One region of the Neobacillus sp. DZ-9 genome, then DNA from elsewhere that is predicted to be linked to it. Evidence: a T-box and tRNA genes for the amino acid it is inferred to sense, from the RefSeq annotation. Region 1 holds a T-box; the other holds one or more tRNA genes.
What was found. The T-box of region 1 lies ahead of serS (serine--tRNA ligase). A T-box ahead of a tRNA ligase gene usually reads a tRNA of that ligase, here a tRNA-Ser.
Positions count from the first base shown of each region.

Region 2: it has a tRNA-Ser gene. The T-box ahead of serS (serine--tRNA ligase) is inferred to sense a tRNA for this amino acid. The anticodon was not compared.

Region 1 is NZ_JCAIOL010000028.1:7,808-12,228, reverse strand. It holds gene guaB (IMP dehydrogenase) at 1-615, shown strand, start outside; gene AC59HZ_RS30755 (serine hydrolase) at 817-2,136, shown strand; T-box leader at 2,376-2,601, shown strand; gene serS (serine--tRNA ligase) at 2,652-3,932, shown strand; tRNA gene AC59HZ_RS30745 (tRNA-Ser) at 4,151-4,243, shown strand.
Region 2 is NZ_JCAIOL010000006.1:71,705-76,125, reverse strand. It holds gene AC59HZ_RS17875 (crotonase/enoyl-CoA hydratase family protein) at 1-352, opposite strand, end outside; gene AC59HZ_RS17870 (hypothetical protein) at 855-1,010, shown strand; gene AC59HZ_RS17865 (heavy-metal-associated domain-containing protein) at 1,060-1,260, shown strand; gene AC59HZ_RS17860 (class I SAM-dependent methyltransferase) at 1,472-2,083, shown strand; RNA gene ffs (signal recognition particle sRNA small type) at 2,158-2,243, opposite strand; tRNA gene AC59HZ_RS17850 (tRNA-Tyr) at 2,243-2,313, opposite strand; tRNA gene AC59HZ_RS17845 (tRNA-His) at 2,321-2,396, opposite strand; tRNA gene AC59HZ_RS17840 (tRNA-Ser) at 2,405-2,486, opposite strand; RNA gene rnpB (RNase P RNA component class B) at 2,742-3,125, shown strand; gene AC59HZ_RS17830 (globin domain-containing protein) at 3,301-3,657, opposite strand; gene AC59HZ_RS17825 (hypothetical protein) at 3,797-3,940, opposite strand; gene AC59HZ_RS17820 (hypothetical protein) at 4,011-4,181, opposite strand; gene AC59HZ_RS17815 (H-type small acid-soluble spore protein) at 4,303-4,421, shown strand, end outside.

The DNA of each region.
Region 1 (4,421 bases):
GAAGCTACAAAGGACTTGATTGAAGCGGGGGCCGATGTTGTGAAAGTGGGAATTGGACCAGGTTCAATTTGTACCACAAGGGTCGTTGCAGGTGTAGGTGTTCCACAAATTACCGCTGTTTATGATTGTGCAACAGAAGCAATGAAGCATGGAAAAACAATTATTGCCGATGGCGGAATTAAATTCTCAGGGGATATTGTCAAAGCGCTCGCAGCCGGCGGTCATGCCGTCATGCTTGGAAGTTTATTAGCTGGGGTAACTGAAAGCCCAGGAGAAACGGAAATCTTCCAAGGACGCCGCTTTAAAGTTTACCGGGGAATGGGCTCCGTTGCCGCGATGGAAAAAGGTTCAAAGGACCGTTATTTCCAAGAAGATAATAAAAAGTTTGTTCCAGAGGGAATTGAGGGCCGCATTCCATATAAAGGGCCACTATCCGAAACAATTTACCAGCTGATTGGCGGTCTTCGTTCAGGAATGGGGTATTGCGGAACAAAAGACCTGTATGATTTAAGAACAAAAGCACAATTCATCAAAATGACGGGTGCAGGCCTACGAGAAAGCCACCCGCATGATGTACAAATCACAAAAGAAGCACCAAACTATTCAAACATATAATTTTTAAACAGAGGGGCTAGTGAGCCTCTCTGTTTTTTTATGAAAAAAGTCCTGCCTAGTACAAAAAATGGATGTAAGATGGGTCGATGCTCTGTCTATGATTTACTAGGCAGTTATGATAAAATAACCAAGGTGTAATAAAACGTTGGAGGGTTATATATAGTGAACAAACATGTTTATCAAAAATGCATTGCCGGCTTCATGGCAATCATGTTGTTTTTCAGCCTATTTGCCGGGGCGAGTTCAGCCAAGGCAGAAGCAGCTTTAAATGTAAGTGCAGACGGTGCGATTTTAGTCGATGGAGAAACAGGTAAGGTTTTATACGAAAAGAATGCAGATACTGTACTAGGAATTGCTAGTATGACGAAAATGATGACGGAGTATCTATTACTAGAGTCCGTAAAAAAGGGGAAAGTGAAATGGGACCAAGAATACACTCCAAGTGACCTTGTGTATAAAATCTCCCAGAGAACAGATCTTTCCAATGTTCCATTAAGACCAGATGATAAATATACAATCCGTGAGTTATATGAGGCGATGGCGATTTACTCTGCCAATGCCGCAACCATTGCGATTGCTGAAAAAATTGGCGGTTCGGAAACGAACTTCGTTAAAATGATGAATGATAAAGCAAAGAAGTTGGGATTGAAGGATTATAAATTCGTTAATTCCACTGGTTTAAATAATCGTGATTACAATGGAATGCAGCCGGAAGGAACAGGTGCGGAGGATGAAAACGTAATGTCATCTCGTGCCGTTGCCAAATTAGCGTTCCATTTAATTAATGATTTCCCAGAAGTACTAAAAACTGCAAGTACGCCAAAGAAAACCTTTAGAGAAGGCACAACCGACCAGATTAAGATGGATAACTGGAACTGGATGCTGCCATCTTTAACGTACGGCTATGAAGGTATGGACGGGCTTAAAACAGGTACAACAGATTTCGCTGGCTACTGCTTCACCGGAACGGCGAGCCGTGATGGCAAGCGATTTATCACAGTTGTACAAAATGCCAAAGATGCTAGCGGCCAAGGCGGCTATAAGGCGCGTTTCGACGAAACAAGAAAAATGATGGATTATGCGTTTAGCAATTACACAAAAGAAGAAGTGGTTCCAAAGCATTATCAAGTGAAGGACCACAAAACAATCCCTGTTATTAAAGGGAAAAGCGATCAGGTAAAGATCTATACCAAATCAGCCATCAACATGGTGATTTTAAATGGTGAGAAGAAAGAGTATAAACCTGTTTTGGTATTAGATAAAAATAAGGTGAATAAAAAAGGTGAATTAACAGCTCCAATTAAAAAAGGCGATAAGATTGGAACGTTAACAGTTCAACCGAAAAATGGCGAAAAGGTCAGCTTCTTAACGGAAGAAGGTCAAAAGAAGGTTCAGGTCGATGTCATTGCGGCGCAGGATGTTGAAAGGGCAAACTGGTTTGTGTTAATGATGAGAGGCATTGGCAATTTCTTCGGCGATGTATGGCACGGGATTGCCAATACCGTTAAGGGCTGGTTTTAATCCTCACGTTTATATGGGAATATAAGCTATTTTAAAAAAGGATTCTTGTCTTGACAGGAATCCTTTTTTGTTGCTTTAATGATTTTATGGAAAAAATTAATTCCGACATTTTTCGTGGAATTTGCCTCACGGCTTACTTCGTGGAAATGGTGAAGGAAGCAAAGGCAAAGCAATTAGTATAGAACTGGTTGCATTTGGATAAATTATATAGTAAATTAAGTAATACAAAATCCATATTGTTTAAAGCAATGAGAGGAACTAGTAACAAGAAGATTATTCTTGAAGAGAGCCGGTGGCTGGTGTGAACCGGTGGATAAAGCTTGTGAATCCCTCCTCGAGTAAGGTACGGAACGTCTTTTTTGTAAAGGCCAGTAAGTACTTTCGGTACAAAACCGTTAACGTTTTTGAGGTGGACAGTTTCGGCTGTCAACCAGGGTGGTAACGCGGGTAACTCTCGTCCCTGTTTTTGGGGCGGGAGTTTTTTGTTTTTATTTTTAAAAAGGGAGTGTAGTGGGATGTTAGATATTAAAGTATTAAGAGCGAATTTTGCGGAGGTTAAAGAAAAGCTGCAAAATCGCGGTGAAGATTTAACAGATCTGGGCCGATTTGAAGAGCTTGACTTAAAACGACGTGAACTAATTGTTGAATCTGAAAAATTGAAAAGCCGTCGGAATGAAGTTTCTCAGCAGGTTGCAGCATTAAAACGCGAAAAACAGGATGCTGATCATTTGATTACGGAAATGCGCGAAGTGGGTGACCGCATTAAAACACTAGATGAGGAGCTTAGAGGTGTAGAAGAGACATTGGAATTATTGCTGCTCAGCATTCCGAATATTCCACATGAATCTGTTCCTGTCGGTGAAACAGAAGATGATAATGTCGAAATCAAAAAGTGGGGTCAAGTGCGTGAGTTTGAATTTGAAGCAAAGCCACACTGGGATATAGCTGACCATTTAGGAATTCTCGATTTTGAACGGGCAGGAAAAGTAACTGGAAGCCGTTTTGTCTTTTACAAAGGGCTTGGGGCACGATTAGAGCGAGCGTTAATGAGCTTTATGCTAGATTTGCATGTTGATGAGCATGGATATACCGAAATCCTGCCGCCATACATGGTAAACCGAACAAGCATGACGGGCACAGGGCAGTTGCCGAAGTTTGAAGAGGATGCCTTTTTAATTGAAAGTGAAGATTATTTCCTCATTCCGACTGCAGAGGTGCCGGTTACCAACTATCACCGTGATGAAATCTTAAGCGGCGAGGAGCTGCCAATCCGCTTTGCGGCGTACAGCGCATGTTTCCGTTCAGAGGCAGGTTCAGCCGGCCGAGATACCCGCGGGTTGATTCGCCAGCACCAATTCAATAAGGTAGAGCTTGTAAAGTTTGTGAAGCCTGAGGATTCTTATGAGGAGCTTGAAAAGCTGACAAATGATGCAGAAAGAGTGTTGCAGCTTCTGGAACTTCCATACCGCGTTCTAAGCATGTGCACGGGTGACCTAGGGTTTACTGCCGCGAAAAAGTATGACATTGAGGTTTGGATTCCAAGCTATGGAACTTACCGCGAAATCTCTTCTTGCAGTAATTTTGAAGCATTCCAGGCGAGACGGGCTAATATCCGCTTCCGCCGCGACCCTAAGGCAAAGCCTGAACATGTTCATACACTTAACGGATCTGGCCTTGCGATTGGCCGCACGGTGGCTGCTATTTTGGAAAATTATCAGCAGGAAGACGGCAGTGTCGTGATTCCAGCCGTACTGCGACCATATATGGGCAACCGCGAGGTCATTAAGCCTTTATAAAAAAATTGCAACTTTGAGAATTGTCTAGCTGCAGCGCCTAGGGGCTCGAGGTCATAAGCCAATCCGTCGAAAAGGTTATAAAGCAACCTTCCCGCCGGCACGTCTTATTCTTGTCGCCCCTAGGAAAAAATGAACTACTTTTTTCCCCTGATCAAGGCGCTTCCACTTTTCCTCTTGACATGCTAGTCATATTATGATAAATTATCTTTTGTTGATACGGAGGAATACCCAAGTCCGGCTGAAGGGATCGGTCTTGAAAACCGACAGGCGGGTTAAACCGCGCGGGGGTTCGAATCCCTCTTCCTCCGCCACAATATACTTACAATCGCGCATAAAACTGGAGATAAAAATTCGTTACATATACATGTAGCGGATTTTTTTTATTTAGAGGAGATTTTTAATTGAGAGAGAGGCTCCAAATGCCGTAGGATGTCCCAAAAAGGGAGTAACGGTAATTAGGAGAGGCTTCAAATGCCGTAGGATATCCCA
Region 2 (4,421 bases), on a different contig from region 1:
GCAGGTCGCACCAGATTGCAAGTTCCATTCCCCCGGCAACTGCGTATCCTGAAACTGCTGCAATCACAGGTTTTGATAAATGCATTCGGCTGGGACCCATCGGACCATCCTTTGACATGTTCATATTCATTTCATTTCCTTCATTTATAGATAGGGCTTTCAAATCAGCTCCAGCACAAAAGGTCCCGCCAGTTCCATGTAAGACGGCAACTCGTAACGTTTCATCCTTTTCGAATTCTCGAAAAGCATCCGCAAGCTCTTTAGCTGTCTTTCGGTCAACTGCGTTTTTAACCTCCGGCCGATTTATGGTAATTGTACAAACCTTCCCATTCTTCTCAAACAGTATAGTCATTTTCAAAACCTCCCTATATGCCTTTTTGGCTTTTCTCATTTCCCTTCCAACAATAACCATTATAAAACACCGTCCAAGTCGAAACTTGTCCGTTTCTACTGTCATTAAAATATAATGCTCTGTTAAACTTTAATGTTGATAATTAATGAATCTAAAGGGGAATCTTTATTGTCAAGGTTCTCCTTACTTGTGAACCAACACATATTTAGTAAAACTCGGATCCATTTTTACAATGTTCCTCCAATTCAGCTATTGTAAGTAACAGTGTTTTTGTATATTTGCTTGAGTTTTCTGCGGAATACGCTATCAATATCAACATTTACCTTTAACAGAGCCAAATAAAAAAAGCTATCAATATGACAGCTGGTGTGTAAAACTCCAAATCCTTTTATCTATTTTCTGACAGGAAGTTAGTCAATTTTTCAAACTTGTTACATTTTTAGCTTCAAAAAAGGCAAAATTAAAAGGTGCAAAAATTATAAGATAGGAAGGATGAAGACAGATGGCGAAAACAACAAATATTCAACCAACTGACAAAGATACTAATTTAGATCAAGCAAGTATAACCAATAGCTTAGATAACGACAACGCTTTTAGCGAAAATGGATTAGAAAATAACCGATTACTAAACAAGGCTGTGAATGAAAAAAAGCAATAAATCCAGTCAATATGTAGAATATCTGGAAGGATGATCCCCATTGGCAGACATGACTGTTAATTTAAAGGAAGCAGGTAAAATTCAGTCTATTCAGACGCTGGAAACGATTCTATCCGGAATGGATGGCATTGAAAGGGCATTAGTAGATACTGAAGATGGAGAAGTAAAAATAGAGTACAATGAGAATGAACTTTCCCAAGAAAAAATCAGGAACACGATATTACAAAATGGGTTCCTGCTTAAAGAATAAAGGCGTCAAAAAAGGACAGTCCTTGTGGATTGTCCTTTTTCATGTATTAATTATAGGAAAAGTATCTTCTTCCCTATATATCGTTGCCATAGGATCGGGTATTCAACTAAAGAAGCAATTAGTTGAATTGTGATATGCAGAATCGTATCCTATATAATGACAAGTTTTTTATGTTTAGGTTTGTTTAATAAGCCTGATTGGAGAGATAATAATGGGAAATACTGATAAGTTTGAAATGATAGCTAATAAATATGATACTCCTGAAAGAATCCAAATCGCAAAGGTATCATCCGATGCCATCCGTAAGTATTTGGTTGACACTAAAAGTAAGAATGCAATTGATTTTGGGTGTGGAACTGGTCTTGTAGGAATGAACTTGTTAAACGAGTTTAATTCTATGCTTTTTTTGGATACGTCACAAAACATGATTAATCAAATAAACCAAAAAATAACTGAATTTAATGTTCAGAATGTAGATACATTATGCTTTGATATTGAAAAGGAAAGTCTATCGAATTTACATGCCGACTATATTTTTATGGCTCAGGTTCTACTCCATATTCATGATGTTGAATTAGTTTTATCAAGATTATTTGATGTTCTTGATGAAGGAGGACATCTGCTGGTTGTAGATTTTAATAAAAATGAAAAAATAGTTTCAGATATTGTTCATAACGGATTTAATCCAGAAGAGCTAACCGACATTATGACTAAAATAGGGTTTAGGGATATTAAATTCAAAACTTTTTATACAGGAAATAAAATATTCATGGGACAAGATGCGTCTATGATTATTCTTGATTCAAAAAAGGGACATAGGTAAAGTGGAAATTTCTTATACAAATAAAAAGGGCTAAACTCAAAATAGATAGAGTTTAGCCCTTTTCTCTTTCTGTCTATGTAATAGTCCACACAATTTCACTAATTATGGCTGCTGCGTTCCCGCCCTGACCAAGTTCTTAGTGTCCTTGTTGGACTATGACTCCTCAGGCAGGACTCGAACCTACGACCGACCGGTTTACAGCCGATAGCTCTTCCGCTGAGCTACTGGGAAATATTATGGGGCGGCTGATGGGAATCGAACCCACGAATGTCGGAACCACAATCCGATGCGTTAACCACTTCGCCACAGCCGCCATGATTATGGCAGAGAAGAAGGGATTTGAACCCTCGCGCCGGTTACCCGACCTACACCCTTAGCAGGGGCGCCTCTTCAGTACTTCTCTTTATTAAAAACTAAATCGCAAAGTTCCGTGAAGAACTTATGACAAAAATATATCATCTATAAGAATTGAGGACTAGCTGTAAATTTTGGTAGTCCAAAAGTCCTGTATATCCATAAAACTATATTGGTAATACTAAATATGTACAAGTATATAAGGGTTTATTGATTGGAAAAGTTGGAAATAAACAACTAAAGATTTATCCGATTCAACCTGATATAGTATTCATTGTCGCTTCTGAACGAATGAAAAACATGAAATGGTGAGTAGTCGCGGTTCCTTTACGGAGCTGAGGAAAGTCCAGGCTCGCACAGTGCTGAGATGCCTGTAGTGTTCGTGCCATCTGCAAAGGTGGGCTGTCGATATTGATATTGACAGACGGCGGTGAAATCATGCTAAGTCCTTTGGGATATGCTGAGAATAACCTGAAAGTGCCACAGTGACGAGGCTTTTCTGGAAACGGAAAAGGTGGAACGGGTAAACCCCACGAGCGAGCAACCCAAATTTAGGTAGGGGCATCATCCTGCGGAAAATGAACCTAACGGATGAATCGGTCATAGGCCGATAGTTACATGACTGCTACTTCCAGTGCGAGGCTTGCTGCCGATTGCAGTACGGAAGAACAGAACCTGGCTTATAGCCATTTCATGAGCATATGATCGTTTTAGAAGCATTTATAAATATAGTTAAACTAACCAATGAATAAATAGAAAAATAAAAGTAATCCACCTGAGTCGAGGGTGGATTATTTTTTTTCGATAAAATAAAAAGACCGAACAATATGTCCGGTCCAATAAATTTAATCTATTCAATTAGCTCATTTTATTATCTTGTTTAACAAAACATCTACTTTTTCAATAAGATGCTCTTTTACATCAGGATCTAGTTCCATTTCATCCATTGTCTCTTTCATTTTTCCAAACCAAACCTCGGCCCTTTCCGGATCTATTTGGAACGGATGTCTTTCCCTTACCTGTGATTCCTGCTTACTTTGTTCCTGTGCAGACTCATCAGAAACTAAGCGGTTTATAAATACTCTTTGCCGATTTTTCAGCAATTCAATATCCACGTTTCTTTCATTAAACATGGTTACATAATAGGAATCCTTTAGTAACTTTTCGTAGAAGCGGTCTACCAACTCATTCACTTTTTTCTGTTCTAATATTACAGCCATAAACCATTCCCTCTTTTTCCTTGAAAGTGTAGTTTCTATTATCATTATAGTGCAAACTACAGTTCTTGATTGTGATTAACATCACGTTTCAAAGGCAAGTTCAAGAGAGAGTCTAAAATATTTATTAGAACATACATTCTTATTTAGCTTTATTAGTACTTTGTTTATTAATTTTTTCTGTTGAATTTGATACAGTTAAATCATTGCTTGTTATATTTTCAATTGCCTGCCCCACCGTGTTTGTTGTATTCAATTTATGCTCTGGAATTCGTTGATTTTTCATGGATTATTTGTTGTCCTTTCAATATCTTTTTTTAAATACGTAAATAGTTTTTTTAACTTTAAGGTCAACACTACTGCCCTTCATCCCCAACTACGGTATTACCAATCCTCGGTTTTTGAGCCTTTTCCTTGTCGTCAGGGTTCCAATTAAAACCTGCTTCAGTAGAACCAGTTGATAGTAATGGCTGCTCCATAACGCTCGGGTCCGAAGAATTTTCGGGTTTATTGTTCTCATTTAACATTTGAATCCCCCATTTAACTCAAATTTATCATATTTTGTGTTAAATACCGTTCCTTATACGGAATATGATTTTACTTATATTGTTGAAACAAATTTGGAAAAATAACTTTGAGGTGAAAATAATGAACCTAAATAGAGTGAAAGAGATTTTTGCAGCAGATGAAGAGATTTCCGTTAAATATCATGGTATTCCTGTATGGATCGAAAGCATTCAAGATACAACTGGCATGGCGTTTGTCAC